4 regions of the Rhodoferax sp. LS1R11 genome follow, and region 1 is predicted to be linked to each of the others. Evidence: predicted binding sites of a transcription regulator. Region 1 holds the regulator's gene; each other region holds the start of a gene.
What was found. The regulator sigma-54, encoded in region 1, starts transcription at its own class of promoters, with help from an activator protein. The targets are predictions, from matches to a motif close to TGGCANGNAANCTGCTTT.
Positions count from the first base shown of each region.

Region 2: a site for sigma-54 is predicted at 5,629-5,646, ahead of AC097N_RS04405 (pilin). Genes of this name have one in related genera too.
Region 3: a site for sigma-54 is predicted at 3,530-3,547, ahead of adh (aldehyde dehydrogenase). Genes of this name have one in related genera too.
Region 4: a site for sigma-54 is predicted at 3,455-3,472, ahead of AC097N_RS03820 (PEP-CTERM sorting domain-containing protein). Genes of this name have one in related genera too.

Region 1 covers NZ_JBWMAW010000002.1:95,526-103,038, forward strand. Annotated here, with positions in the region: gene AC097N_RS03175 (THUMP domain-containing class I SAM-dependent RNA methyltransferase) at 1-870, opposite strand, end outside; gene rpoN (RNA polymerase factor sigma-54) at 890-2,494, opposite strand; gene lptB (LPS export ABC transporter ATP-binding protein) at 2,615-3,412, opposite strand; gene lptA (lipopolysaccharide transport periplasmic protein LptA) at 3,409-4,023, opposite strand; gene AC097N_RS03195 (thiol:disulfide interchange protein DsbA/DsbL) at 4,202-4,849, opposite strand; gene AC097N_RS03200 (SPOR domain-containing protein) at 4,927-5,604, opposite strand; gene argS (arginine--tRNA ligase) at 5,626-7,311, opposite strand; gene AC097N_RS03210 (PsiF family protein) at 7,460-7,513, shown strand, end outside.
Region 2 covers NZ_JBWMAW010000002.1:378,217-385,729, reverse strand. Annotated here, with positions in the region: gene sucD (succinate--CoA ligase subunit alpha) at 1-251, shown strand, start outside; gene AC097N_RS04430 (TerC family protein) at 373-1,068, shown strand; gene AC097N_RS04425 (Stp1/IreP family PP2C-type Ser/Thr phosphatase) at 1,192-1,977, shown strand; gene AC097N_RS04420 (FHA domain-containing protein) at 2,026-2,682, shown strand; gene AC097N_RS04415 (hypothetical protein) at 2,757-3,113, shown strand; gene AC097N_RS04410 (ATPase, T2SS/T4P/T4SS family) at 3,110-5,506, shown strand; gene AC097N_RS04405 (pilin) at 5,694-6,218, shown strand; gene AC097N_RS04400 (pilin) at 6,318-6,842, shown strand; gene tfpZ (TfpX/TfpZ family type IV pilin accessory protein) at 6,833-7,513, shown strand, end outside.
Region 3 covers NZ_JBWMAW010000011.1:34,541-42,053, reverse strand. Annotated here, with positions in the region: gene AC097N_RS13830 (ABC transporter substrate-binding protein) at 1-612, opposite strand, end outside; gene AC097N_RS13825 (ATP-binding cassette domain-containing protein) at 621-1,340, opposite strand; gene AC097N_RS13820 (ABC transporter permease) at 1,337-2,110, opposite strand; gene AC097N_RS13815 (substrate-binding domain-containing protein) at 2,213-3,343, shown strand; gene adh (aldehyde dehydrogenase) at 3,603-5,123, shown strand; gene AC097N_RS13805 (DUF779 domain-containing protein) at 5,194-5,571, shown strand; gene senA (selenoneine synthase SenA) at 5,568-6,773, opposite strand; gene AC097N_RS13795 (universal stress protein) at 6,836-7,270, opposite strand; gene AC097N_RS13790 (TRAP transporter small permease subunit) at 7,459-7,513, shown strand, end outside.
Region 4 covers NZ_JBWMAW010000002.1:247,466-254,978, reverse strand. Annotated here, with positions in the region: gene AC097N_RS03840 (5-(carboxyamino)imidazole ribonucleotide synthase) at 1-197, shown strand, start outside; gene AC097N_RS03835 (L-threonylcarbamoyladenylate synthase) at 212-1,249, shown strand; gene AC097N_RS03830 (OmpW/AlkL family protein) at 1,262-1,933, opposite strand; gene AC097N_RS03825 (SGNH/GDSL hydrolase family protein) at 1,961-3,097, opposite strand; gene AC097N_RS03820 (PEP-CTERM sorting domain-containing protein) at 3,522-4,112, shown strand; gene AC097N_RS03815 (SemiSWEET transporter) at 4,217-4,480, opposite strand; gene dacB (D-alanyl-D-alanine carboxypeptidase/D-alanyl-D-alanine endopeptidase) at 4,568-5,998, opposite strand; gene AC097N_RS03805 (hypothetical protein) at 6,651-6,860, shown strand; gene AC097N_RS03800 (DMT family transporter) at 7,126-7,513, shown strand, end outside.

The sequences.
Region 1 (7,513 bases):
GGCCACCCCGGCGCGCTGCGCATTGCGCTGGGCGAAATCGACCATGCGGTGGGCCACGTCGCTGCCAAAAATAATGGGCTTTTGACCGGGCTCGCGCACTACCTCGGCATCCGCCGCTTCCTGTTTCAGGCTCTCCCACTCCGCGCGGCGGAAGGGCAAATACTTTTCGAACGCAAACCGGCGACGGCTGCCCGCCGCGATGTTGCACGCGATCTGGGCCGCCTCAATCACCACGGTGCCGCTGCCGCAGCAGGGGTCGTACAAGGGCTGCAAATCTTCGTCGCCATCGGCCCAGCCACTGGCGGCAATCATGGCCGCGGCCAGGGTTTCCTTCAAGGGCGCATCCCCCTTGTCCTCGCGCCAGCCACGTTTGAACAGCGGCTCGCCCGAGGTGTCGATGTACAGCGAGCAGTGGTCGGTGGTGAGGTGGGTGTAAATACGCACGTCGGGCCACTGGGTGTTGACGTCCGGACGCACACCGCCCGCGGTCTCCCGAAACCGGTCGCACACCGCGTCCTTGATCTTGAGCGCCGCAAAGTTCAACGAGGTGAGCGGGCTGTGTTGCGCCGTTACCTCCACCTTGATGCTTTCCTTCGGCGTGAACCAGCGCTCCCACGCCACCTCGCTGGCGGCGCGGTACAGGTCCTGCTCGCCACGGTACTCGGTGTAGGACAGCAGCACCAGCACGCGCTGGGCCAGGCGGCTGTACAGATTGAGCAGCATGGCATGCGCCATGGAGGTGCGCACGGCCACGCCGCCGCGCTGCTTGGTCACGCAGCCTGGCGGCAAGCCGGTGATGCGCAGAATCTCGGGCGCCAGGTAGTCCTCGACGCCGGCGGCGCAGGGCAAAAATAATTGAAGTTGGTTCATGGTGTTCTGGATAAAGGCGCTACAGCGCCTTGCGCAAGGATGCGGGGGCAATCCGCAGACCTTCGCGGTATTTGGCCACCGTGCGGCGGGCGCAGTCGATGCCCTGCTCTTTGAGCATCTCGGAAATCTGGTTGTCGCTGAGCGGCTTGGTCACGCTTTCGGCGCTGATGAATTGCTTGATCAGGGCGCGCACTGCGGTGCTGGATGCGTTGCCGCCCGAGTCGGTGCCCAGGCCGGAGCCAAAGAAATACTTGAGCTCAAACGTGCCAAACGGCGTGGCCATGTACTTGGCCGTGGTCACCCGGCTGATGGTCGATTCGTGCAGGCCCAGCTCGTCGGCAATCTCGCGCAGCACCAAGGGGCGCATGGCCAGTTCACCATGGGTGAAGAAGCTCTTTTGACGCTCCACAATGGCGTTGCTGACCCGCAAAATCGTGTCAAAGCGCTGCTGGATGTTCTTGATGAACCAGCGCGCCTCCTGCAGCCGCTGCTGCAGCGCCGCAAAGTTGGACGACTCGCTACCGCCGCCCTTGTGCTGCTTGAGCGCGTTGGCGTAGATGTCATGCACCCGCAGGCGGGGCATCACCTCGGCATTGAGCCGCACCTGGAATTTGGCCTGAGCGCCCTTGCCGACCTTGACCACCAGCACATCGGGCACCACGATGTTGCGTTCCACATTCACAAACCGCCGGCCCGGCTTGGGCTCCAGGCGGGCGATGAGCGCAATGGCTTCGCGCACGGCGGCATCGGTGACCGCGCACACCTGAACGAGTCGCTTCACGTCGCGTCGCGCCAGCAGGTCCATCGGCTGGGCACAGATGCGCAAGGCCACCTTCAGGACCGACTGCAACTGTCGGGAGGCCGGGTCCGTCACCGCCCTGGCCAGCAAGGCCTTCAGTTGCAAGGTCAGGCACTCGGCCAGATGGCGCGCCCCGACCCCCGCGGGCTCCAGGCTTTGCAGCAGCGACAGCGCCACCGTGAAATGGTGCACCAGTTGTTCGACCTGCTCGGCATCGCCGTCCCCGGCCAGGCCCTGGGCCAGCGAGATGAGTGTGTCCTCCAGGTAGCCGTCGTCGTTCAGGGACTCGATCAAAAATCGCAGGGCGGCGCGGTCTTCCTCACTCAAACGCAAGGCCAGCGCCTGGCGGTGCAAATGACTTTGCAGCGACTCCTGGGTGCGCGCCATCTCGGTCACATCGGCGTCTTCGTTGCCGTTGAGGTTGTTGGTGCTGGGCTTGGCATCGCCACCCCACTCGCTGTCGTCGGGTGACAGGGAGGCGCTGCCATCGCCTTCCCAACTTTGGCCGTCGTCGGCGGACAGCGGCGTGACTTCAGTATCATTTTCGCCTGTAGCCCTCGTCTCTACTGCGTAGTCAGCTACAGTATTGGTAGCAGCTTCGGCATTGAGATCGTCATTGCGCACGGGCGTATCGGCCTGCGCCAGACCAAACTCCTCGCGCACCGGCTGGTCTGCGCCCAGCTCCAGAAACGGGTTGTCGTCCAGCATCTGGTCGACTTCCTGGCTCAGCTCCAGCGTGGAGAGTTGCAACAGGCGGATCGACTGCTGCAACTGCGGCGTGAGCGCCAGGTGCTGCGAAACACGGAGGGAAAGACCTTGCTTCATGTGCTCACCGCAGTGTCGGGCGCGTGAGTAAAGGCCGCCGCGCCGGGCCGCCCCAAGCAAGGCCAGCCCCCCTCGGGGGGCAGTGCAGTACACGCAGTGACAAACGTGGGGGCCATATATCTACATTTTGAAGTGTTCACCCAGATAGACCCGACGCACGTTGGCGTCGTTGACGATCTCGGAAGGTGTGCCCTCAGCGAGCACGGTGCCGTCGCTGATGATGTAGGCGTGATCACAAATGCCCAGGGTTTCGCGCACGTTGTGGTCGGTGATCAGCACGCCCAGACCCCGGGCTTTCAAAAAACTGATGATGCGCTGGATCTCGATCACGGCAATCGGGTCAATCCCGGCAAACGGTTCGTCCAGCAGAATGAACCGGGGCTGGGTAGCCAGCGCGCGGGCAATTTCAACCCGGCGCCGCTCGCCACCGGACAGCGCCAGGGCGGGCGTTTCCCGCAGGTGGTCCACGCGCAACTCCTGCAGCAGCTCGGTCAGACGTTTCTCGATCTCGGCTTTGCCCAGGGGTTTGCCGGCCTCGTCGCGCTGCAGCTCCAGCACGGCGCGCACGTTGTCTTCCACATTGAGCTTGCGAAAAATGGAGGCTTCCTGCGGCAGGTAACTCAGCCCCAGGCGGGCCCGCCGGTGAATGGGCATGTGCTCGATGGACTGGCCATCAATGGTGATGTCACCCGAGGTGGCGCGCACCAGGCCCACAATCATGTAGAACGACGTGGTTTTGCCCGCACCGTTGGGACCCAGCAGGCCCACCACCTCGCCTTTTCGAACCGTCAGCGACACGTCCTTGACGGCCTTGCGGCTGCCATAGAACTTCTGCAGGTGGCTGGCCACAAGCCGGCTTTCGCCGTTGAGGCCATCGGCCCGAGACGAGGCCTCGGCCACAGAGACGTCGTTCGTCACTTTTTCGGCTCCTCCGGCGTCGGGCTGGCGCGCAGCACCGGCGAAGGGCTTGCGCCGTTGGCCGCAGCAGGGTCCGACTTGGGTGTCAGCATGACACGCACGCGCCCGGCTGGCGTGCCCGGACTGGCCTTGGCCACTGAGCCATCAATCGTGAAAACGTCTGTGCTATTGTTGTAGAAAATAACGGCGCCGGTCATTTCGTCGTTCAGTTTGGTGCCCTGAAAGCGGCGCAGCTGCGCTTTTTTGATGAACTTGACGGTGTCGGCCCGGCTGTCGTACTCGATGGTCTCGCCTTCGCCTTCGATGTACTCATCCAGGCCTTCACGTTTTTGCCGGAAGTAGGCCAGCTTGCCGGGCTCCGAAGTCACCAGCCCGAACTGGTAACCCTCGGCGTCCTGGCGAACCTCAATTTTGGTACCCCGAATCACGATGCTGCCCTTGGTCAAGACCACGCCGCCGGTGAAGACACTGGTCTTCTTGGCGTCGTCGTAACGCAAGGTATCAGCTTCCACATTCATGGGCTTGTTGCGGTCCGCTTTGTCGGCGTGCGCGATTCCCCCCGAAAGGGCCAGCGCCGCGATCAAAAGCAGAGAGGAAAGTGATGATTTCATAAAGGCACGAATCTTGCATTAATACGTTGCCTTTGGATTGTAACGACGGTAAGCGTTGACTCAAGCCTGTTACGTCACAAATGCCTGAATCTGCTTGACAGACACGAGCTGTCGCTTAGCCGCAACGGCGTCCCGGCTGAACGCCCTGCCACCCGGGCCAGTTCAGCGAATGAGGTGATCACCGGCCCGTGCGAATGCCTGCCATCAGGTGCTCAGCTACTTTCAGTGCGCGCTCCATGCTCTTGGCCAACGAGCCATCGGTGTAAAAACGCCCGCCAATGCCCAGGGCGGGAACGCCTTCCACCTTGTAGGCGTTTTGCAACTGGGTGCCGCGAGACGCTTTGGTGGAGACGGAGAAGGAATTGAAGTGCTCCAGGAACTTGGCCTTGTCCACGCCCTGCTTGGCCACCCAGTCTCCGATGGGGCCGACCTTGTCCAGGCTTTGTTTTTCCACATGAATCGCGGCAAACACCTTGCTGTGAAGCTTGTCGATCAGGCCCATGGCCTCCAGGGCATAAAACAGGCGCTGCTGCGGCACGAAGTCGTCACGGAACGCGACCGGCACCCGGCGCACCATGACGTCTTTGGGTACGCGCTTGCTCCAGGCGTCAAAAGTGGGCTCGAAGGCGTTGCAATGGGGGCAGCTGTACCAAAAGAATTCAACAACCTCGATGATCCCGGCCTTGGCTTCGACGGCAGCGGGCTTCTCCACCACCAGATAATCCGTACCTGCCTCAGGCGGCTTCGCTTGCGCCTGGGCAGCCAACGGAACCAGTGCAGCCCCTGCAGCCGCACTGCAAGCCAGAGAAAATTCACGACGTTTCATCTTCAAATACTCCAAACAAAAAGATATCGGATCAGGATGGCGACGATAAGTTCGGTACTTCGCACCGTTCAGGGGGATTAACGCTGTACCCGGACCAACGCGGTGTCCATCCCGGCGGCGTCCAGTTTTTCCTTGGTTCGTTCGGCTTCGTCCTTTTTGTCAAAAGGCCCGACCCGCACCCGAAACACGGCCCGCCCGGCCTGTTCACGCTCGGTCACCCGGGCTTCTATGCCACTGAGAGACAATTTTGCACGCTGGCTTTCTGCGTCTTCGGGGGTGCGAAATGCGCCCGCCTGCACGAAGTAGGTGAATGGTTCAGCGGTCGCGCCAGAGGACTTGGCCTTGGCGAGATCGCCCAAGGGGTCCACGCTGCTGGCCGACTTCACGTCAGCTTTCGTTTTCGGAGCTGTCGTGGGGGCAGCGTCTGAGGCCGCCGTAAAAGCCGGTTTGGCCTTGACCACAGCCACAGGAGGCGCAACCACCGCCGCTCCGTCGGCTGGCGCCGTCTCAGTCACCGGAGCCGGAGCGGGTGTGATGGGCTTGGCCGGGTTCTTGCCATACAAAGGGGTGTTGGGGTCCCAGTCTTTGTTCTTTTTGCTCTCGGCCACATCCATATCGGCCGTACGGCTTTGCCATTTGCTGACAAACGGGACCGGGACTTTGGTGACATAGACCGCCACGGCCAACGCCGCAGCCAAACCGACCACAACCCCAACAATGAACCCCAGGATGGTTCCACCACGTTGCTGTTTCATTCGCTGTCTCTCTCTCTTTGTTTACATCTTTTGCGGGGCACTCACACCCAGCACGGCCAAACCATTGTGCAACACCTGCGCCGTCGCGGCGACGAGCGCCAGACGGGCCAGCTTGACGGCTTCATCATCGACCAGAATGCGCTCGGCATCGTAGTAGCTGTGGTAGCAAGCAGCGAGTTCGCGCAGGTAGAAAGTGACATCGTGCGGCGCAAAGTCCACCGCCGCAGCAGTCAGCATGTCAGGGTACTTGGCCAGCAACAGCATCAGCGCCTGGGCTTGCGGGCTTTGCAGCGCGGAGAGATCCACATCCTTGAGCGTCGCCGCATCGCCGCCGTCCTTCTCGCGCCAGGCCGCCAGCACCGAACAAATGCGGGCGTGGGCGTATTGCACGTAGTACACCGGGTTGTCGTTGTTCTTGGCAATGGCGAGGTCCACATCGAAGGTGTACTCGGTGTCAGGCTTGCGGCTGAGCAGGAAGAAGCGCACGGCATCCTTGCTGGTCCACTCGATCAGGTCGCGCAGCGTGACATAGCTGCCCGCACGCTTGGAGATTTTGACCTCTTCGCCCCCACGCACCACCCGTACCATGGTGTGCAACACATAGTCCGGGTACCCTTGGGGGATGCCCACATTGGCCGCCTGCAGCCCCGCCCGCACGCGGGCGATGGTGCCGTGGTGGTCGGTGCCCTGGATGTTGACCACCTTCTCAAAGCCCCGCTCCCACTTGGTGATGTGGTAGGCCACGTCAGGCACAAAATAGGTGTAGCTGCCGTCGCCTTTGCGCATGACGCGGTCCTTGTCGTCCCCGTACTCGGTGGACTTGAGCCACAGCGCGCCGTCCAGCTCATAGGTCTTGCCGGCGTCCTGCAGGCGCTGGACCACCGCGTCAACCTTGCCACTGGTGTACAGGCTGGATTCCAGGTAGTAGTTGTCAAACTTGACCGAGAAGGCCTGCAGATCCAGGTCTTGTTCATGGCGCAGGTAGGCCACGGCAAATTGGCGAATATCGTCCAGCGCCTCGACATCGCCTGACGCCGTGAACTCGCGGTCATCTGACTTGACCGTCTTTTTCGCCAGAAAGTCCGTGGCAATGTCGGCAATGTAGTCCCCGTTGTAAGCCAGCTCGGGCCACTCGGCGTCGCCCGGCTTGAAGCCCTTGGCGCGCAGTTGGGTGCTGTTGGCCAGTGTGCCGATCTGCACCCCGGCGTCGTTGTAATAGAACTCCCGGTGCACGTCCCAGCCCTGGGTCTGAAACAGGTTGCAAATTGCGTCACCCAGGGCGGCCTGGCGGCCGTGGCCCACATGCAGCGGCCCAGTCGGATTGGCCGACACGAACTCCACCAGCATGCGGTGGCCCGTTGGAGCCTGCGCACCGAACGTGGTGGTCTGGGTCAGCACCTCGCGCACGATCTGCTGTTTGGCCTCGGGTTTGAGTTTGATGTTGATAAAGCCGGGACCGGCAATGTCAATGGCCTCGACCCAGCGCTGATAGGGCACCGCGGCCAGCAAGGCCGAACGCAGGGTCTCGGCCAGTTGGCGCGGATTGAGTTTGAGCGGCTTGGCCAGTTGCATGGCAGCGGTGGTGGCCAAGTCGCCATGGGCCGCGACTTTGGGCGACTCAAAGGCGGCTTTGGCACCGGCGCCGGGTGAGAGGTTTTCCAGGGCTTGCGCCAGGGATTCGAGTAATTCAATTTTTACAGACAGCATCCGTCGATTTTACGAGGCACGCCAGACCCGAAAAATGGACATACCGCCAACATTGTCACAAGGCGTTGCCGCCGGGTTTGCCAAACAGGGTGTTCTATGCTGGAATATCGCCCGGGATCCCCCTCAACTCGTTTCGACAGGAAGCATGATGAAGAAATTATTGACCCTCCTCGCCTTGGGCTTAACTCTCTCTCTGGGCACC
Region 2 (7,513 bases), 280 kb from region 1:
TGATTGGTGAAATTGGTGGTCCGGACGAAGCCGAAGCGGCTCGTTGGTGCAAGCTCAACATGAAGAAGCCCATCGTCGGTTTCATCGCGGGTGTGACTGCTCCTGCAGGTAAGCGCATGGGCCACGCCGGTGCCTTGATCTCTGGCGGCGCCGACACGGCCGATGCCAAACTGGCAGTGATGGAAGAGTGTGGTTTCACGATCACACGCAATCCATCCGAAATGGCCAAGTTGCTCAAAGCTTTGCTGTAATCTGTCGAGGGCGCCTCATTTGGGCGCCCCTGCGGTTATCCACAATAGAAAGCCGGATTTCCTGAGGGAAAATCCGGCTTTATTGTTTGTATGCCTTGGGCATTGATAAAGAAAGATTACCGTGGAAGAATTCCTAACCGCTCATTTTTGGCTCGCCGTCGGTCAGATCATCATGATCGACATCCTGCTTGGCGGCGATAACGCCGTCGTTATTGCTCTGGCTTGTCGGCAATTGCCCGCAAACCTGCGTACCAAAGGCATTTTGTGGGGAACGGCAGGCGCCATCGTGCTGCGCGTCATCCTCATTGCTTTTGCCCTCACTTTGCTGCAGGTTCCTTTCCTGAAGTTGGTAGGCGCTGCCCTGTTGTTGTGGATTGGCGTGAAGCTGCTGGCACCTGACGAAGAGGGCCATTCCGACATCAAGGGCAGTGACAAGCTGTGGGCGGCTGTCAAGACGGTGATCGTGGCTGATTTGGTCATGAGTATTGACAATGTCATTGCCATTGCGGGTGCGGCCACGGGCGCGGGCAGTCAGCACCAATTGCCTTTGGTTATCTTCGGCCTCCTGGTGAGCATTCCCATCATCATCTGGGGTAGTCAGCTGGTGCTCAAGCTGATGGATCGATTCCCGATCATCATCACGGTCGGTGGCATGCTGCTGGGTTGGATTGCGGGTACGATGGCGCATAGTGATCCGGCCGTTGTCGATTGGTTGCCGCAAACCAAAGTATGGAATTATGGTTTGGGCATTGCTGGTGCACTGGGGGTGTTGCTCATGGGCGTCGTCTTGAAGAAACGGGCGCAGTCAACGGCTTGACCGAGTAGCCTGCCGTGAGGCACTGTCGATAAAATATAGGGCTGGACAGGTTCGCCCCCGAGTCGGGGGTGGGCTGTATTATTAAGAGGTCATGCAATTGCCTCAAACTCAGCCTGAGACTCAATGAACTACAAATTCGTCGCGCAAACTGATCCGGGACGCGCCCGTGAAAACAACGAAGACTCTGTAGTTTTTGACATCGATGCCCACATTGGCGTGTTGGCCGACGGCATGGGGGGGTACAACGCCGGGGAGATTGCCAGCGGTATGGCCACTGCGTTCATCAAGACGGAATTGGCCGGTTGGCTGACCGAGTTTGGTGGACAGGCGAAGGCGGCGCAAGTCAGACGAGCCATTGAGGTGTGTGTTGACAACGCGAATCGGGCCATTTTTGATGCGGCTAACGCGAACACCCAGTACGCGGGGATGGGAACCACCCTTGTGGTTGGCCTGTTTCAGGGGGCCCGGTTGATGTTGGGGCACATTGGTGACTCCCGTTGCTACCGCTGGCGCGGCAACGAGCTGGTACAAATCACCAAGGACCATTCCCTTCTGCAGGAGCAGATTGATGCGGGATGGCTGACGCCGGCTCAAGCCGCCACCGCAACCAACAAGAATCTGGTGACACGGGCTTTGGGCGTTGAAGAGACGGCATTGCTCGAATTCAATGAGTACCATGTCATGGAGGGTGACCTCTACCTGATGTGCTCCGACGGGCTCTCTGATATGGTGGACGATTCAGACATAGCAGCGCTTCTTCGAAATGGTGCGTCTCTGGAGCACATCGCGGCAAAACTGGTCCTCATGGCAAATGAAAATGGCGGACGGGATAACATCACAGTCTTGTTGGTCGAAGCAGTGGGCTCGCATGAAAAGCGCGGTTTAATATCCAGACTGCTTGGAAAGTAACAAGCCCATGGGTTATCCAACAACAAATTTCAGGAACAGGAGTCGGTCATGCCAAAAATGATCGTTTCGATCGACGGCGTCGTCATCAAGGAAGTCCAGTTGACGAAGGACAAAACGACCTTGGGTCGGCGGCCGTACAACGACATTGTGATAGACAACCTGGCCGTGAGTGGTGAGCATGCCTTGCTGCAAATGTCAGGGTCAGAGGTTTACCTGGAAGACCTGAACAGTACCAATGGCACTTACGTGAATGGCAAGGCGGCCAAGCGGCAGTTGCTGCAAAACGGTGACACGGTTGAGGTCGGCAAGTACAAAATCAAGTTTGTGAGCGATGTGGCTTCTGAAGGTTATGAGAAGACCATGATGTTCAAGCCAGGCGGCGTAACGCCCGCCTCTGAGCCTGCATTTGCGTCGCATGAATCCCGGTCAGCCGGTCTGGAGGCCCTTCATGCGGCCATCAAGGTGCTATCGGGCGCTGCTGCGGGCAGGGAAATGCCTTTGACCAAGGTGGTCACCACGGTGGGCAAGCCCGGGGTTGCCGTGGCTGCCATCACCCGGCGTCACCATAGCTATTTTGTTCACCATGTGGAAGGCGCGGGTAATCCGTCACTCAATGGTGCTGCGATTGGCGTGGAGCCTGTGGCATTGAAAAATGGGGATTTGATCGAGTTGGCCGGTACCCAAATGCAGTTCGTCCAAGCCTGATCAGGGCTGGATACAACGGCTTGCGTTGCTTTTGCTGCTCTGCGACCGGATTTAAGGCATAGCGAGGAGCCGCAATGAAAGTTCGTGTATTGGGCTGCTCAGGCGCCATTTCCAAAGGGTGCCGAACCACGTCTTTCCTGATCGATAGCGACATGTTGGATGTGGCCATGCTGGTGATCGAAACGGCCTTCAGCAACCGCGAACAAGTTCTGGCCAGGCAAGGCTTGCATTTGTCGCCTAGCGTCCTGGCTGAAGAGTTGGATTGCATCGCTCAGGGAAAGAAATTCCCGGTTTACATCACGCATACCAAGCCCGCCGAAACCGAGGTGATCATGTCCGAGATTCAGCGTTTTGATCAAAACCCGGCTGCGGGCAGCGGGGTGGCGCATGACATTCGCTGGCTGCGGGCTGGTCAGGAGTTCGAGGTATGAGCGCAGTCTTGAAGCCCGGGGGATCGGACAAAAAACCAGAGGCTTCTCTTGAGAGGCGCGGCATGACATTTGAGGCGCTATTTTACAAACAGCTGCAACAAGTCACCGCCCGTATCCACGAGACCGATAACGTGGACCAAATCATGCTGGAGGCCAGCCAGGACATTTGCAAACTCTTCAATGCGGACCGGTTGACCCTGTACGCCTTGAATGGAGACCGCTCGGCCATCGTTTCCAAAGTCAAGACGGGGCTCAATAGCAGCCAGAACCTCAAACTGCCCATCACGCCCCAAAGCATTGCGGGCTACGTGGCGTTCAGCCAAAAGCTGGTCAATATTGCGGATGTTTATGACGATGAGGCGCTCAAGCAGCTTCATCCCTCTCTGACCTTCCTGAAGGAAGTGGATCGGCGATCGGGTTACCGAACCCGGCAGATGTTGGTGGCCCCCATTCTGGAGGGCAATACCCTTCAAGGCGTGCTGCAGGTCATTAACAACAAAAGTGGACATCCCTTTGGTGAACTGGAGGTAGAGGGTGTCTCGCAGTTGTGCAAAACACTGGCCACCGCCATTCGGCAGCGCGTGCAAAAAGCCAGTGAGGGCGTGCGCGCCAAGGCGACCAAATACGACGGTTTGATTGCCGATGGCGTCATGACATCGCCAGAGCTTCAGCAGTGCCTGCAAGAAGCGAGAGTGGATGGCAAGCCCGTAGAGCACGTGCTGATTGCCAAGTACATGGTTCGCCCGGCGCAAATTGGGCCGTCACTGGCCAAATTTTTTGGCGTCGCCTATGAACCCTTTGCCCCCAGCCGAATTCGTTCGGAAATACTGCACGGCTCCCTCAAGCGCGAGTTCATTGAGGAGCAGGGCTGGATTCCCCTGGAGGAGTCGCCCGAAGGTCTGGTCATCATGTGCGTGGACCCGGAGGCGGTGCGCGGCGCGCGCGTCGTGCCGCAGGTCTTCCCCCGCGTGACCAAATTTGTGTACCGGGTGACCACGCAGGCTGAGTTCCACGACACGCTGGCGCAAATATTTGGCGCCGGAATCGAAGGGGGCTCTATTGACGAGCTTCTGGCCGAAATGGACGGCCCCCCCATTGACGACGGCTTCAATGACGACGCGCTGGAGTCGGCCGCGGCGGACAACGAACTGGTCAAGTTCGTCAACAAGGTGATCATTGACGCCTACCACCAGAAGGTGTCGGACATTCATATTGAGCCGATGCCGGGCAAGCTGAAAACCGGCATCCGGTTTCGCATTGACGGCACCTTGATGCCGTACATCGAGGTACCCTCGCATTTCCGTCAGGCCATGGTGACACGCCTGAAGATCATGTGTGACCTCGACATCTCGGAGCGCCGCAAGCCACAGGACGGCAAGATCAAGTTCAAGAAATATGGCCCGATTGACATCGAACTCCGGGTCGCCACCATTCCTTCCGCTGGAGGGGTGGAAGACGTGGTCATGCGGATTTTGGCCGCCGGTGAGCCCATTCCGCTGGACAAGCTGGGCCTGACCCCGCACAACAAGGACCGGGTCATCAAAACGATTGAGAAACCCTACGGCTTGTTCTATGTGTGTGGTCCTACGGGTTCCGGCAAGACCACCACGCTGCACTCCATCCTCAAGCACCTCAACACGCCGGACACCAAGATCTGGACCGCCGAAGACCCGGTGGAGATCACGCAAAAAGGGCTGCGCCAGGTTCAGATCAACCGCAAGGCCGGGATTGACTTTGCGTTGATCATGCGGGCCTTCCTGCGGGCCGACCCCGACATCATCATGGTCGGTGAATCGCGCGACAAGGAAACTGTGGCGATGGGCGTGGAAGCCTCACTTACCGGTCACCTGGTGTTTTCGACCCTGCATACCAACTCGGCACCCGAGTCCATCACGCGCTTGCTGGACATGGGCATGGACCCCTTCAACTTTGCCGATGCCTTGTTGGGCATTCTGGCGCAGCGGCTGGCCAAAAAGCTGTGCGACTGCAAGGAGTCGTATGTGCCTGACGCCGAAGAGCTGCGTCTTTTCGCGGTCGAATATGCCGACGAACTCCGGCACTCCGTCGCCTGGAAAGCTGACTACGAAGGCGAAATCCGGAAGCTGATCGACAGCTGGCACAAACTGTACGGTCAGGATGGCCAGATCAAGTTCTACCGCCACGTGGGCTGCGACAAGTGCAACAAGACCGGCTACAAAGGCCGCATTGGCCTGCATGAATTGCTCATTGCTTCTGACGACGTCAAAAAGCTCATTCAGGAACGCGCCCGTGTGGCCGAGATTTTTGCCGCTGCGGTGGAAGGCGGCATGCGCACCCTGAAGATGGACGGCATGGAGAAAATCATGATGGGCCTGACCGACATCAAGATGGTTCGGTCAGTCTGCATCAAGTAAATGACAAAAATGGCGTGACAAAAATGTCGCGTCAGGTCTTGTAACCAACTCAGGTCGTCATGTTTCTAACGAAATGTGACGTGTTTGGTCCAAAAACAATCAAATTTGGCGTTTCAAAGACTTGGCACAGTTACTGCTGAATATGAACGTCTCTAAGTTGATTTCGTTTTTACCCAAGGAGTTATTCATGAAACGTTCCATGCAAAAAGGTTTTACCCTGATCGAGCTGATGATCGTGGTTGCGATCATTGGTATTTTGGCTGCAGTGGCTTTGCCTGCTTATCAGGATTACACGGTTCGTGGTCGTGTATCTGAAGCCATGGTTGCGGCTTCTGCTGCCAAGCTTAATGTGGTTGATATTTTGGCGAATGGTAAATTTACTGCGGTCAATGGTTATAACCAAGGGTTCACCACTCCGACAGCCAGCCCCAATTTGACGTCAGTTGCCATTGCCGCAACAACTGGGCAGATCACTGTGACCACTACACAAAAAGCGGGTAACGGAACATTGGTATTTGTTCCTTACACAGGCGGTGCTGCTGGTACGGTTAATTCCGGTACTGCGCTGCCTGACGCCACGGCTGCATTCACACCTCCGACGGATGCGACGAAATGGCAATGTTTATCTGCTACTGTTGGCCTTGTTATATCGCCTGCGCCAACAGCTGCGGCTACACTCCCTGCGCGTTTTGCCCCGAGTGAGTGCCGTTAATTAATCCGCAGATTAAAAAAGAGCGTTACGACGCTCTTTTTTATTGAAGTTCGTAGGTGAATTGGTTGGAAGTATGTTTTTATAGGTAAGAGGCTATTCATGACGCGTTCTATCCAAAAGGGTTTTACCCTGATCGAATTGATGATCGTGGTTGCGATTATTGGTATTTTGGCTGCCGTGGCTTTGCCCGCTTATCAGGATTACACGGTTCGTGGTCGTGTATCTGAAGCCATGGTTGCGGCTTCTGCTGCCAAGCTTAATGTGGTTGATATTTTGGCGAATGGTAAATTTACTGCGGTCAATGGTTATAACCAAGGGTTCACCACTCCGACAGCCAGCCCCAATTTGACGTCAGTTGCCATTGCCGCAACAACTGGGCAGATCACTGTGACCACTACACAAAAAGCGGGTAACGGAACATTGGTTTTTGTTCCTTACACAGGCGGTGCTGCTGGTACCGCCAATTCCGGCACTGCATTGCCCAACGCGACCGCTGCGTTCACTCCGCCAGCTGATGCGACGAAGTGGCAATGTCATTCGGCGACGGTCGGGTTAGCTATTTCGCCAGCTCCAACAGCTGCGGGCACTCTCCCTGCACGTTTTGCTCCGAGTGAGTGTCGTTAATCAATCCTTGGATTCTCAGTGAGCGTTTCGACGCCCGTATTCTGATCAATAAAGTATGCAGTATTGATCAGCCTCAAATTCACAATGCCCGAATGAATTTCAGAAACCGCTTCAAATCAGCCAGTTATGCCGCACTATTGCATCTCCTAGGCAGCATGATCGTTGCGGCCGTCGCAGCGTCTTTGGTGTTCGGTCTGTGGTATCCATATCCGTATCGGGAGCTTTCGGGCGGCGATGAGTTGTTTTTGCTGGTTGTTGGCGTAGATGTTGTCTGCGGCCCTTTGTTGACTCTAGTGTTGTTTAGCCCAAAAAAAACGCCTCTAGAGTTGTTTCGTGACTTGACGCTTGTGGGTTTGATTCAGCTTGCCGCCCTGGCTTATGGAATGTGGACGGTCGCCATTGCTCGTCCGGTTTTTCTGGTCTTCGAATTTGATCGTTTTCGCGTCGTTAGCGCTGCAGAAATAGAACCGAATAGTCTTAACGCTGCTGCACCTGATTTTCGGCATCTCGGCTATATCGGTCCGAAAATTATTGCGGCACGGGTAGCGAGGCCTAGTGACGAGGACTATCTTCAGAGCATCAATCTATCTCTGAACGGGATTTCCCCCGCTCTAAGGCCTAGCGCTTGGCGGCTTTACGATTCAGTTCGCGATGCCGTTCTGGGCAAGAGT
Region 3 (7,513 bases), on a different contig from region 1:
GCCCCGGTTTTTGAAGTTGAGCCAGGTGCCACGGTCCGCCAGCGTATAGGCGCCACTGCTGGACGCGATATTGAGCGCCGGCCCCATCCCGCAACCACACTCTTTGTAGCCACCGCCCTTGGTATCAGGCAGGTCGGCCAGCTTCCAGAAACGAAGCTCGGCCGCATGGGTGCCACTCTTGTCACCACGCGAGATGAAGCTGGCGCCATGGGCGGACAGCTTTTTGAGTGCCTCCACAATGTCTTTGCCACGGGTTTTGGCCGGGTCTGCTGCAGGCCCGATCAGCACAAAATCGTTGTACATGACGGGGTAGCGTTTGACGGCAAACTCATCGGCCACAATTTTTTCTTCAGCCGCCTGGTCGTGCACAAACAGCACATCGGCATCGCCCCGGCGCCCCATGTCCAGCGCCTGGCCGGTACCGAGCGCCACCACCTTCACGTCCAGCCCACTGGCCTTTTTGAACTCTGGCAACAAATGCGAAAACAGGCCTGATTGCTCGGTCGAGGTGGTGGACGCCATCACGATGGATTGCGCATGCGAGGCGAGAGATGCTATACAAATAATAGCTACTCCCGCAAGCTGAACAATGGCTACAGCCCTAAAAGGCATAAAAATCTTCACACTGACTCTCCTTTGACAAACAAATAGGCTGCGGGGTATCTGTTTTGCAACAAAGGCCCGCTGAAAAAATCGGCCACTGGCAAATCGGCCAACACACGGCCATGCTCCAAATAAATGACCCGGCTGGCCAATCGCTTCACCTGACCCAGGTTATGGCTTGAAAACACCAGCGTCATGTCGGAGCGACCGGCGGAAAACTCATCAATCAATGCCTCCACTTCACGCTTGGCGTGGGGGTCCAGGCTGGCCGTCGGTTCGTCCAACAGGAGCATGTGCGGGCTCAGCGCCCAGGCCCGCGCCAAGGCCACACGCTGCTGCTGGCCGCCCGAAAGCTGACGCGCGCTGCGCCAGCACAGTTCTGTCAGTCCAACCCGGGCCAAAGCAGCCAGGGCCAGCCTCTTCGCCTCGCCCCAGGGGGTTCCGCGCAGCCACAAGCCGAGGGCAATATTGCCTTGTACTGAGAGACGCAGGAGATACGGACGCTGAAAGAGCATGGCCTGGCGCACGGACGGATCCCGTTCCACCTCGCCCGCCGTAGGGGAAGCCAGCCCATGCAACAGACGCAACAAGGTACTCTTGCCACAGCCATTGGCCCCCACCAGGGCCACCCGTTCACCCGGATGAATGCTCAGCGAAACATCGGACAGTGCCCGTACGGCGGTCGCCGGACGCCCAAAATGCACATTGGCCGACGTCAGGCGAATGACGGGCCTCACGGGGTCACCCCCAACGCGGGCAAGGCCCGTACCGGGTCAGGCTCCCGCGTCGCCTGCGCGCCGTCGACCAACTCCGAGCGCTCGCGCCAGCGCCGCACCAGCGCAATCAGAACATTGAGCATCAGCACCACAGCCAGCAGGATCAAGCCCAGGCCCAAGGCAAGTGGCAAGTCGCCCTTGCTGGTTTCCAGCGCAATGGCGGTGGTCATCACGCGGGTGAAGCCATCGATATTGCCGCCCACGATCATCACCGCGCCCACTTCGGAAATCGCGCGCCCAAAGGACGCAATCACCACCGTGAGCAAGGCATAGCGCTCATCCCATGCGAGCAGCAGGCTGCGCAGAAAGGGCCTCGCTCCCAGCGATTGCAATTGTTCACCATGGGTATTTTCAGCATCTTCAACCGCCTGGCGCGTCAGGGCCGTGACCACGGGCAGCACCAGCAAGGCCTGCGCCAGCACCATCGCCTTGAATGAAAAAAGCCAGCCCAGATAACCCAGCGGCCCGGAGCGGGACAACAACAGGTAAACCAGCAGGCCCACCACCACCGAGGGCACGGCCAGAAACGTATTGAGCAACGTAAGCACCACCGTGCGACCAGCAAAGCGCACCACACCCAGCCAGGCCCCCATACCCAGCCCCACCACGCAGGCGATGGCACAGGCCAAAGCGCTGACCGACAGCGAGCGCCCGACGATCGACATCAGGCCGGGATCCAAAGACCCGATGAGTTGCAGCGCCGTACTCGCGCTGCTGGTGATGGTTGTCATGTCCGAATGCCTTGCTGAACTTGTCGCCACGCCCTGGCGCGATGGCGTCGTCCGATTGCGGTATCGTAGCTTTCGATTTAATTACCTGCGATATGAACCGCCGTGCATAGGCTCCAACTCCACTACACCCTCTCTCGCGACATCAGTCCCGCGCTGGTGCGCAACCCCTTGATCGATCTGCTGCAGGCGGTCTCGGCCCATGGATCCATTTCGGCGGGCGCCCGCGCACTCAACCTGTCGTACCGCCACGTCTGGGGGGAGCTCAAGCGCTGGGAAAAAGAACTGGGCAACGAACTCGTGGTGTGGGAAAAAGGCCAATCAGCGCGCCTGACCGAATTCGGCGCCAAGCTGATGTGGGCCGAGCGCCAGGCCCAGGCCCGCCTGGCCCCCCAAATAGAAGCCCTGCGCGCCGAACTTGAACGAACATTCGCCGTGGCCTTTGACGACTCCAGCCACGTCGTCACGCTGTACGCAAGCCACGATGACGCCCTGAGCGCCTTGCGCGAACATGCCCTGATGCAGGGCCCTCGCCAGGGCCGCGGCCAGTTGCATCTGGACATCCGTTTTACCGGGAGCGTGGACGCCATTCGCGCCCTCAACGAAGGCCGCTGCGTCATGGCGGGCTTTCACACCTTGCACAACACAGGCAGCAAAACGCTGACCGAGCGCACCTACAAACCGCTGCTGCAGCCTGGCCAGCACAAGATCATCGGGTTTGCCCAGCGCACGCAGGGACTGATGGTGGCGAAGGGAAACCCGCTGGGTCTGCAATCACTGCAAGACATCGCTCGCCAGCGCGCCCGTTTTTCCAATCGCGCCTTGGGGGCAGGCACGCGCGTGATTCTGGAAGAGTTGATGGTGCAAGCCCATTTGGCTGCCATTGACATCCATGGGTATGAGCACACGGAGCCCTCGCATGCCGCCATTGCCAATGCCGTGGCATCAGGTCAGGCCGATGCAGGGCTGGGTATTGAAGTAGCCGCCCGTCGCGCCGGCCTTGACTTTGTGCCATTGGCCGATGAGCGTTACCACCTCGTCTGCCTCAAGTCGGCGCTGGTGCAACCCTGCATTCAGGCCCTTTTGACGCTGCTGAAAACGACCGAGTGGCAGCAGGAAATCGCCAGGATTCCGGGCCATGTTGCCCTGCAAAGCGGAGAGGTTTTGTCTATGCGCCGGGTGCTGCCGTGGTGGGACTACCGACAGCAAAAAGCACATGCACACGACGAGGTCTAGCGTACTGATCTTTACCTCAATTTTGCGACACGAACCTATGAAATGACATGCCTATTGCAGGCCGCGTCATTTGTTGAGGACTGTGACAGTGTGTCTCCTTTTGGAGCAATGCCAAGTCGGCGCCTGGCGGTGTCATGCATGACAAAAGTTGTTTGAAATCAAGCGACTTACGCCTTTGCCGTGTGTTGGCACGAGACTTGATATAGAGATTGGCCCGCAAGGGAAAACTTTGAAAAATTATCAACAACGAGGACACACAATGATCTACGCAGCTCCCGGTACCGCCGGCGCAAAAATCGCATTCAAAGCTCGCTACGACAACTTCATCGGCGGCAAATTCGTTGCTCCGCTCAAAGGTGAATATTTCGACGTCATCACCCCCGTTTCTGGCAAGGTCTACACCCAGGCAGCACGCTCCACCGCCGAAGACATTGACCTCGCACTCGACGCGGCCCATGCAGCGGCCGACCAATGGGGCCGTACCTCCCCCACCGAGCGCTCCAACATTCTGCTCAAGATCGCCGACCGTATTGAGGCCAACCTCGAACTTCTGGCTTACGCAGAAACCATCGACAACGGCAAACCCATTCGCGAAACGTTGAACGCCGACATTCCTTTGTCGGTCGACCACTTCCGCTATTTCGCAGGCTGCGTGCGCGCACAAGAAGGCGGCTTGAGCGACCTCGATGGCGACACCGTGGCTTACCACTTTCAGGAACCCCTGGGCGTGGTCGGTCAGATCATTCCCTGGAACTTCCCCATCCTCATGGCCGCCTGGAAACTGGCGCCTGCCATTGGTGCGGGCAACTGCGTGGTATTGAAGCCTGCCGAGTCAACCCCGATCAGCTTGCTGGTCCTGGCCGAACTCATTGCCGACTTGCTGCCACCGGGTGTCCTCAATATCGTCAACGGTTATGGGCGCGAAGCCGGCATGCCTCTGGCCACCAGCCGCCGCATTGCCAAGATCGCGTTCACCGGTTCCACCACCACAGGCCGTGTGATCGCCCAGGCCGCTGCCAACAACCTGATTCCTGCCACGCTGGAACTCGGTGGCAAATCACCCAACATCTTTTTTGCCGATGTGATGGACAAGGACGACGGCTTCCTGGACAAAGCGATTGAAGGCATGGTGCTGTTTGCCTTCAACCAGGGCGAGGTCTGCACCTGCCCGTCACGTGCGTTGATTCAAGAGTCGATCTATGACAAGTTCATGGAACGCGTCCTCAAACGTGTTGCGGCCATCAAGCAGGGCAACCCCTTGGACACCGACACCATGATGGGTGCACAAGCCTCCAAAGAGCAAATGACCAAGATCATGTCCTACCTGGACCTGGGCAAGCAGGAAGGCGCTGAGCTGCTGATCGGTGGCGGCCAGGCTCACCTGGGTGGTGACCTGGAGGGTGGCTACTACGTGCAGCCCACCCTATTCAAGGGGCACAACAAGATGCGCATTTTCCAGGAAGAAATCTTTGGACCCGTGCTGGCCGTCACCACGTTCAAGGACGAGGCCGAAGCGCTTGAAATCGCCAATGACACCTTGTACGGATTGGGTGCCGGCGTGTGGAGCCGCAACGGCAATGTGGCTTACCGCATGGGCCGTGCCATCAAGGCAGGCCGTGTGTGGACCAACTGCTACCACGCCTACCCGGCACACGCAGCCTTTGGTGGCTACAAGGAATCAGGCGTGGGCCGCGAAAACCACAAGATGATGCTCAACCACTACCAGCAGACCAAGAACTTGTTGGTCAGCTACAGCGAGCAAAAACTCGGCTTTTTCTGATCACGGGCCACGCAACGGTTCAATCCCAAAGGGGGCGGGCAACCGCCCCCCTTTTTACATGGAGATTCACATGGTTGAAAAAGTCATTGCGACCGACGCGGCACTCGAACTGGTCGAGTTTCTCAAGACAAAACATGGCAACCTCATGTTCCATCAATCGGGCGGCTGCTGCGACAACAGCGCGGCCAATTGCTACCTGCCCGGCGAAATCACCATGGGTGCCGGTGATGTGTACCTGGGGGACATCGGCGGATGCCCTTTCTACATCGGAAAATCGCAATATGAGTACTGGAAGCACACGCAATTGATCATCGACGTGATCGACGGCCACGGCGGCACGTTCTCGCTTGAAGGACCGGAAGGCAAAGCCTTTCACACCCGCTCACGGGTGTTCAGCGATTCAGAACTGGCCGAAGTTTTGGCAGAAGACGCGAACCGGGGTAGCTAGAGCGCACAAGACCGAAAGCCGGTAAAGATATCGTTGCGCCCAGGCGCATAGAAATTGCGGTATTTCGGGTGCTTCATGCGGGCGCGCGTCGCAAAAGAGGCGCCCCGCAACACCTTGTGGGTGTCAAACCAGGGCTCGGAATAGTCGCGGTAGGGGTCCGCAGAAAACCCGGGGTAGCCCCGGAAAGTGGTCCCAGTCCACTCCCAGACCTCACCCCATCGAAAGCCACGCCGCCCTGCGGTGTGCGCAGCCACCTCCCACTCCACCTCGGCGGGCAGGCGTCGCCCCGCCCATCGGCACCAGGCATCAGCTTCCCACCAGCTCACATGCATCACGGGCTGGCCGCCCTGCATGCGCCTGAGCGTTCCGAAACGGGTTTGCATCACCGCACCACTGGCCACACCAATCTGGTCCACGTAGCGAGGCGCCCGGTGTTCGCCAGCGGAAGCCTTGCCCTGAACCCACTGCCAACCCTGGGGGTGCCACAATTCGGGGCGATCATAGCCACCATCATCCACAAACTCCACGAATTGCGCCCAGGTCACCACCTGCGCATCAATCTCAAACTCAGGCACCGGGACCTCGTGGGCTGGACACTCGTTGTCGAATGCGAAACCAGGGTCCACATCCCGGCCAAGTTGCCAGCGCGTGGCGGGCACCAGCAAGGGCTCCCGCGCCGGGCCCGGGCCCGGCATGTTCAAGCCCAAGGGCAAGTCCAGCGTCTGTGCTGAGTAAATCAGGGCCTCGGCATGCATGTCTTCATGAAACAGCGCCAGCCGGTAGAAGTACAGCGCATTGTCCTCGTCCGGGGCTTTTTCCAGAAGGTCCAGCGTGGATTCAAGCGTGTCCAGCAGATAGGATTTAAGGCCGGACAAATCCGGCAAATCAAGTGTCCATCGTCTGTCGTGCGGTACCTGCGATGAGTTCCACCATCGGTCAGCGTGCGGCTCGATGGAGGCCAATCGGGGTCCGGAAGGGTCGCAGTGCCGCCCCAGATGGCGCTGAAGATTGCGGCCTAGCCACCACTCCTGAAACCAGCCGATGTGCCCAAGCTCCCACAAGGGTGGGTTGAGTTCAGCCAGACAAGGCACCGTCAGACGTGGAGACCCCAATGCGGCTTCATACTGCCCGATCAAATGCAAGGTGTGATTGCGTGCGTCCATGAGGGCCAGCGAAAGCAAGTCGCCGCTGGCGTGTCGCATGGCTGGTGAATCTATATTTGATACCAGGGATACAGGAAAAGTAGACACAAAAAGATAGGGGATTAACGCAACACAAGCACAGGAATACTTGTGTGAGCTAACACCCGCTGAGTCTGACTGCCCACCAAAAGGCGCTCCAAGGCTCCAGCCCCGTGAGAACCCATGATGATCAAGTCGGCTTCCGATTTTTCAGCGGCCTCCAAAATGCTCTGGTAAACACTGCGGTCCTGCAATATTAAATGCTTGGCCTGGATAGCGTATTTCGTTAAAACGGCTTGCGCTGCGGCCAGCCAATGGAGTGCCGCATCCCGAGCTGCCTGATGCATGGGGTTATCCTCTGCACGATAGCTTCTACCCATCATGCCTACCGGGTATTGTTCAATAGCCGTCATCAAAGTGACGTCAGCACCTAAGGCGCGCGCCAGCTCTGCGCCTTTCTCAACAGCACGCATGGAGGAGTCTGAACCGTCGGTGGGTAAGAGAATGTGTTTAAACATGGTGGGGCTCAAAGTTCTTTCTAAGTTGAGCCATCTTATCCTTGGGACAGATCACCTTGAGCAAAACCAAGGGTAAACACTGAGATCAAGCGTCAGGTTTTCAACAGGGCTTTCAGGCACCATCCACGCGTTGACCGTGACGATGAAGCATCGTGCGGCTATTTATAAATGACTATTGGAGAATAACTGTGGCAGCCTTATTGAAATTCGCGCTCGGCATGGACTGGATCAGCGAAAAATTTG
Region 4 (7,513 bases), 150 kb from region 1:
ACTTGTGGGTCGATGGCAAAACGCCCGCCTGGGACCAGGTGCTGGCGCTGCCGGGCACGCATCTGCACCTGTACGGCAAGCTCAATGCCAGCAAGGGCCGCAAGATGGGCCACCTGACGCTCACTGGCGCTACCGTGGCCGAGGTCCGCGTCACGGCGCTGGCGGCGGCGGCCTGCCTCGGCATTGAGGCGTTTTAAGTGTTGCACCGGTCATGATGCTGGATGGATTGGCGGCTGCCTCCGTCGCTGCGGGTGTTGACGCCATCCGGGCAGGCGACTTGCTGGGCTTGCCCACCGAGACCGTGTACGGCCTGGCGGCAGACGCTGAAAACGACGCTGCGGTGGCCAAGATTTTTGTCGCCAAAGGCCGCCCCGCCAACCACCCCCTGATCGTGCATGTGCTGGATGCGGCCAGCGTGGCGCACTTTGCGGCTGAGGTGCCGGACTTTGCCCAACAGCTCATCACCGCCTTCTGGCCGGGTCCGCTGACCGTGATCCTGCCGCGCCGCGCCGGTGTGGCAGCGGCGGCGGCAGGCGGGCAAAACTCGATTGGCCTGCGCAGCCCCTCGCACCCGGTGGCACAGGCCGTGCTCAAGGCCTGCCTGGACACCACGGAACCCGCCCGCAAGCCGGTCTGGGGCATTGCGGCCCCCAGCGCCAACCAGTTTGGCCGCGTCAGCCCCACCACCGCGGCGCATGTGCAGGGCGAATTTGGCGCGGAGCTGTTGATTCTGGACGGCGGCGCTTGCACCGTGGGCATTGAGTCCACCATCATCGACTGCACCCGTGGCGTGCCCGTGCTGCTGCGTCCCGGCGCCATCAGCCGCGAGCAGGCGCAGGCCGTGTGCGGACAGCAAGTGCTATTAAAAGAAGAGCTGGAGGCGCCCGATGCACCTGCGCCCAGGGCCTCTGGCACCCTGGAGTCGCACTATGCGCCCCACGCCAAAGTGCGCCTGATGGACGCCCAAGCCCTGCAGACGGCGCTGGACATGCTGGGGGCGGACATCGACGGCGGTGAAGTCGCTGGCCCCGTCATCGCCACCTATTCACGCGCCATTTTGAAAAGCCGTTCCAGCAGCGTGCTGCGCCGGCGCATGCCGGATGACGCGGCGGACACTGCGCAGCAGCTGTTTGCCGCGCTGCGGGCGTTTGATGCGCAAGGCGTCAAGCTGATCTGGATCGAAACTCCGCCCGACACCCCGGCCTGGGATGGCGTGCGGGACCGGCTGCAACGGGCGTCGGCGGGTTGAGGCCGTGGGCGACTAAAACTTGTAGCCCACCGTGATGCCGTAAGACACGGGGTCCAGCGCAATGTCCATGGTCTGGCCGGTTGAAAAGTGGGTCGTGGTCGTCAACTTGGATTTGGCATAAAACACGTCGACAAACCATTTCTCGTTCACGGCAAAAGTTGCACCGATTTGCGGCGTCAGCACGAACTTCGAATCCACGGTGATCTTGGTCGGCGAGCCACCGGGGTTGGTGGCTGCCGTCAGCTTGCCGCTGCCTGATTCATTGAAGAAATAGGCGTAGGTTGCACCCAGTCCCACATAGGGGCGAAACCTGGCGCTGGCTTCCATAAAACGGTATTGCAGGAACACGACGAACGGCAGGGCCTGCACTTCGCCCACCTGGCCTGCCCCGGCCAGGGCGCCATCGCCGTAGAGCTTGTGTTTGAAAGGCAAGGCCAGTGGCACGTCCACCGACACGTTGTCGGTCAGCATGTAGGTCACGCCGCCGCTGAGTTGGGAGTCCGAACTCACATCGGCCTTGGTGCCCCCCAGAAAGTCAGGCGCGGTCAGAAAACCGCTGGTCACTTGCGGTGCAATGGTGGTGACGCCTGCGCGCACCATCCAGGTTCCGGCTGTCTGGGCAAAGCTGCTGGTAGCGGCCAAGGTGGCAGCGGCAACGGCGAGGAACTTCAATTGGTTTTTCATGAGGCAGTTTCCTTGACGTTCGTTGGGTTAGAGCCAGCCGGCCAGGATCATTTCCTTGGTCACGAGTTGCGCCAGCAGCTTGTAGCCGTAAGGGGTGGGGTGGACGGCGTCGGCAAACAGGTAGCGGGAGACATCGCCCACATTGACGTTGGTCAGGTTGCAAATCAGGGAACTCCCCAGTGAATTGGGCGACGGTGTGGCCAGGTTACAGGCGGTGCTGGTCACGTTGCTCAGGTCGTAGCTTGCGGGATTGGCTGCCTGGTTGCGGTTGTCGGAGTAGGCGTCGACCAGGCGCACGCCCGCGGTGCCTGCCAGGCCTGCTTTCAACTGCGCGTTGAAGGTGGCCGACATCGTGTTGATGAGACCTTGTGTGGCGGCGTCCTGGGCGTAAGCAAACGGGGTTTTGCTGACATCGGGCACGTTGACCACGGCGACGTATTTGGCCCCTTTGCCCACGATCTGCGTCTGTACGTAGGCGGCCAATTGCGCGCCAGCGGTTCCCATTGCCGTGACAGCTGCGGTCGAGGCGGTGTTGGTCGCTGTGGCCTGGTCCATGCCGCCCCCCATCAGCGAGGCGACCGTGGGTGCAATGGCGGCGAGGTTCAGAAACACGTCGTTGCCCCCGGCCATCACGGTGACCAGTTCTTTGCCACTGAAACTGCCGCCCACTGCGGCCAAATGGTTGCTGATTTGTGTCACCACGGGCACCGTGAGCTGACCGAGCGTGGCGTTGGCGCCGCCCAGCAGTTTGTTGCCAGGTCCGACCGGGTGGGTGACCCGCGAGCCGCCCTGCGCGTAGTTCAGGCAACCGGCGTGGTTGGTGACCGGCACGCTGAAGCCGTAATTGACATCGCCATCCAGTCCGGTTTGTGCCGAACAGGGCGCAGCCTGGCCGATTTGGGCCGCAATCAACGCCGTCCAGTTTTTGCTGGGGACGGGGCTGGTGCCCGTTGCGCCTGCAATGCCATTGACGGTGTAGAGGCCACCGCCCAAAGCCGCGACCGTGCCCACCTTGTAGGTGCCCACATCACTCAGGCTGTCGCCAAACGACACCAGGGAGGTGAATTTGACGGCGTTCGACTGGTCGCCATCGCCGCCACCGCCACAGGCGGCAACGAGGAGGGCTGCGCCCAACGCTAGCGGGAGTGATTTGAACTGTTTCATGCAGGGCTCCAAAATGGATTTTCTAAAATAGAACGGTCGTGCTATTTCAGATCCTGATCATAAATCTCAAATCAAACGATGCAAATTGGGGTTAACCCCTTCGCTACCTTGCCAGTGACCCGTGCCTCTCCGGATGCCGCCGTTGGCGTCCACATAGCCGGTTAGCGTGGGCATCGAATGGTCTGACCAAAAGCGCAAGTTCAAAGTGGTAGATGCCTGCGTACAGTCTTATCCGACAATTTGAAGTTCTCATGGCGTAATTTTGACTGTCGAGAATTTTTACATTCAAGATGCTTGCTATGCATTTAATTTCTTTTAAATGTCGTAAGTTATTGATAATTATCATGAAGTGATTGTGGGCGCACTAATTGCTTTAGTCTGAACTGCTGTAGGCAATTACCCAAATCACGAAAAGTTTCCACAAATGAAAATCAAAGCACTGATCGCCGCAATGGCACTGTTCACAGGCCTCACTGCGAACGCGGCAATTGTCAGCGCCTCACAAAATCAGACCGTTAACGGTCAGGACTTCACCTTTGCGCTCGCAACCCCAGCCCATGCCGTCAATACCGGCTCCAAGCTGAGTTTGACGGTTCAGGGCGATTTCAACGGTGAAGATGGCGAGTTCGTGACACTGTTCATTGAAGGCGTCAACATGGGCACGTTCGGCGCTGCGTCTGCTGGCGTCTACGATGTTGTCGACTACCGCTCCGGAACCAACAACTTCAATGCACTGAAGTTCAGCTTCGACTTTCTGCTGGCCAGCGGCCTAACCAGCGCTTACTTGGCTGACGGCGACATTGACGTGCTGGTCGACTTCAACTCCGGCGTGACTGCCAACTGTGGCTGGTCCAATAGCCAGAACTGCATCACCAATGTGGGCACTTCGCCATTTGCAAATGTCGCATTCGACTACCAAACCGCGGTTGTCCCTGAGCCCGCATCGCTGGCGCTGGTTGGTTTCGGCCTGTTCGGCTTAGCAGTTATCCGCCGCCGCAAGTCAATGGAAGGATGATGCTTGCCTGCATCGAAGCTTAAACGGGGCTAACGCCCCGTTTTCTTTTGGCGATGCCCATTCTGCGGCTAACCCCTTTGCCACCCGGGCAATGGCGCGCGAGTCTATCGATACCGCAGTTTCATCCCCAAAATCACGCTGGCGAGCGCCAGGGTGATGGCGTTGGCGATCACGATGGGCCAGGCGGCCAGCATCACGCCATACACCAGCCAGCCAGCTGAGCCGATCGTGAACACGCTGTACATGCCCAGCGAGATACCGCGCACATCGCGTGTTTGAAAGGTGTGCCAGGCCTGGGGTACAAAGCTGGCGGTGGTGAGAACGGCTGACACATAGCCGATAAGTTCAACGGTAGACGGGATGGACATGGTGGGGACGCTGGGGGCTAAAAGGTGTTTGATGAAAAGGTCGAAAAGGTCGAAAAAAGGCGCAACAAGCGGAAATGGGATGTCTGTTCAATTGTCCTTGGCCGCCCAGTCCACCAGCGCTTCAAACGCGGGTCGGACTGCATTGGCGTTGGGGTGGTTGGCAATGGCCACCAGCACATAACGTTTGCCACCGCTGGCGTCCACATAACCGGCCAGCGCGGTCACATCGCGCAGGCTGCCGGTTTTCAGGTGGGCGCTGCCCTGGGACAGGGTGCGGCTGCGCTTGAGCGTGCCGTCGACCCCGGTGATGGGCAGGGACGACATCAGCTCGGGCATCACGGGTGAGGCGTAGGCGGTTTGCAGCAGGCGTGCCAGCGCCTGGGCGCTGATGCGCTCCTGGCGCGACAGGCCGGAGCCGTTGTCCAGCGTGGGCGCGTCGTCCGTGCCGATGCGGTTTTTCCACCATTGGCGCACCACCTCGCGCGAGGCCTCGCGGGTGGCCAGTGGCGCCTGCAGGCTGAGCGTCAGGAACACCTGCTGCGCCATCACGTTGTTGCTGTATTTGTTGATGTCCCGGATGACCTCGGTCAGCGGGGGCGAGGTCATTTCAAAGGCGGGCGTCAACAGGACGCTGGATGGCGCGGGGACCTGTCCTTCATGCACGGTGCCGGTGAGCTTGCCCCCCATGTCGCGCCACAGGCCTTCCACCGCGCGGGCGCTGAAGCTTTTGGGATCGGCATAGGCCACGGCCCACACTTTTTCATTGCAACTGGCCGGGTAGCTGCCGTTGAAGCGGATGCGTGTGGGATCGGAGAAATCCGCCTTGAGCGCGGCGCGGTAATCGCCGCACTCGGCGTTGCCTGCGTTGTTGCCATTCGACAGCGGCACGCTGGTCTGCATCTGCACGCCCGCCAGCGTGGGTTCGATCTGCACCTGCGCCGTGTTGGCCGTGCGGTCGGGCACAAAGGTCATGACGACCGACTTGAAATTGAGCAGCAGGGCGTCGGGCGTGGCGTTGTAGGGGCGCAGCGGGTCGCCGTCAAAGTCGGCCGGGTCGGCGGTGATGGCCTCGAACGCGCTGCGGTCCAGCACGATGTCGCCCGCGATGTGGTGGATGCCCAGGCCTTTCACGCGGCGCAACAGCAGCCACAGGCGCTCGACCACCAGCTTGGGGTCGCCCTGGCCCTTGATATACAGGTTTCCAAACAGGGTGCCGTCGCGTACCGCGCCTTCCACAAACACCGGCGTGCTCCAGGTGAAGGCGGGGCCCAGCAGGTCCAGCGCGGCAAACGTGGTGACCAGCTTCATGACCGAGGCCGGGTTGACGGGCACGTTGGCGCGGTGGCTCAGGCGCGGCGGCCGTTTGCCCTCGGCGTCCACCACCAGCAGGGTGATGGCGTCGCGCGGCACCTTGGCGCGGGCCAGCGCCGCGTCCACCGCCGGGGGCAGGTTTTGCGCCAGGGACAGGCCGCACATAAGGGCTGAAAAAGTGCACAGCAGGGTGGTTTTGAAAGACATGCCCTGATTATCCGGTGGGCCATCTCACGCTGGGCATTAACAAAGTTAGGCTCAAAATCTAACGAAGTTGTGCGTAACTTTGAGTAGAACGGTAAGCAATCAATTGGATGACGTCGCCCGCTACTGTTCTGAGCTGAGGCAGAATTTCATGTCTGCAATGCGGCGCAAGCGGACCTTGTCGGCACGGTTTGTGTAGGGCCGATGCCACCGGGGTGGATGGCTCCGCTCATGTCCCCCGGAGCGGGCTGCGCCCGATCCTCCTCCTTGACTTCGCTGCACCATCCACCCCGGTGTCATCGACAGCCAGCCATGTTGATGCGCAATGACTCAAAAGCCAATGAACGCCAGCAACGCTTGCAGGCTCAGGACGGTGTGGCGCTCAGCACCGTGAGGTCAAGGAGGAGCCCGCAGGGCGGGGGACACGAACGGCGCTGAGTGCTACACCGTCCTGAGTCCCGCCTGCCCTCTTGGGAATAACTGCAAAGGGTCTGTAGCCGTCTTGCGCTTTCGACCCAATGCAGATGTCAGTTCCAAACTAATGGCAGCTGCAGAGTTGCCTATTTACGCTTTTCAAACCAGACACTCGCGACGCCTTCAAGGGTTATCAGCGCAAAATAGCGCAAAAAATAGCGCTTTAGAAAATGAGGTCCTTGTGAATCAATCCGTTGCCCATGCCGAACTCATCGCCTCTTTCAGGAGGGCGGAGGTAGATGCTGCTCACAAATTCGGATTGATCAAAGCTGTTGAAAATAAAGGACCCAAGGCCATTCAGGCGGCCGTCGAAACCGCTGCAAAGGCAGCTAAACGCAGGGATTCGTATGCAAAAAAGCTGAATGTCCTTGGGGTGAGCCTCAAGGATTGAGCGCGGCTCAGTACCTGCACGGCCGACCCCGTCTGCTGGCCTGACAGCACTACAGCCCGCTATGAAGGACTGCGAACAGTCAGGAAATACGTGGGAATTGAACTTCCACCAAGCTGCCGTTGGCGAATGGCTGGATATGGACCATTGCAGTTTTCCCGGTACCAGGCGATTTGCCCGGCATTTTTGCAGCTTAAGTTTGAAGATTGGGTGGTCGTAACTTTGTGAGTGCCCACACGCCGCGGGATCAGCCACGGATAATGGGGAGATGCACTCCTCTTCACGCCCCGCTTCCGGCGGTTTGTCGCCCCGCACGGTGGGCCTGATTGCCGCCGTGGTCACCGTCTTCATCTGGACGTCGTTCATCATCATCGCCCGCGCCTCGGCCGACCCCGCGCGTGGCGGCACCCTGAGCCCGTTTGACATCGCGTATTGCCGCATCCTCGGCGCCAGTGTCATCCTGCTGCCCTGGGGCGCCTGGCTGGTTTACCGCGACCGGGCGCGGGGTGTCGGGCAGTCGTCCCTGTTCGGCGTGTCGCCGCTGTCGCTCAAAGTCACCGCCACGGTGGGGCTGTTTGGCGGGCTGCTGTACGCCCTGCTGGCCTACAGCGGCTTTGTGTTTGCGCCTGCCGCCCACGCCTCGGTGCTGATGCCGG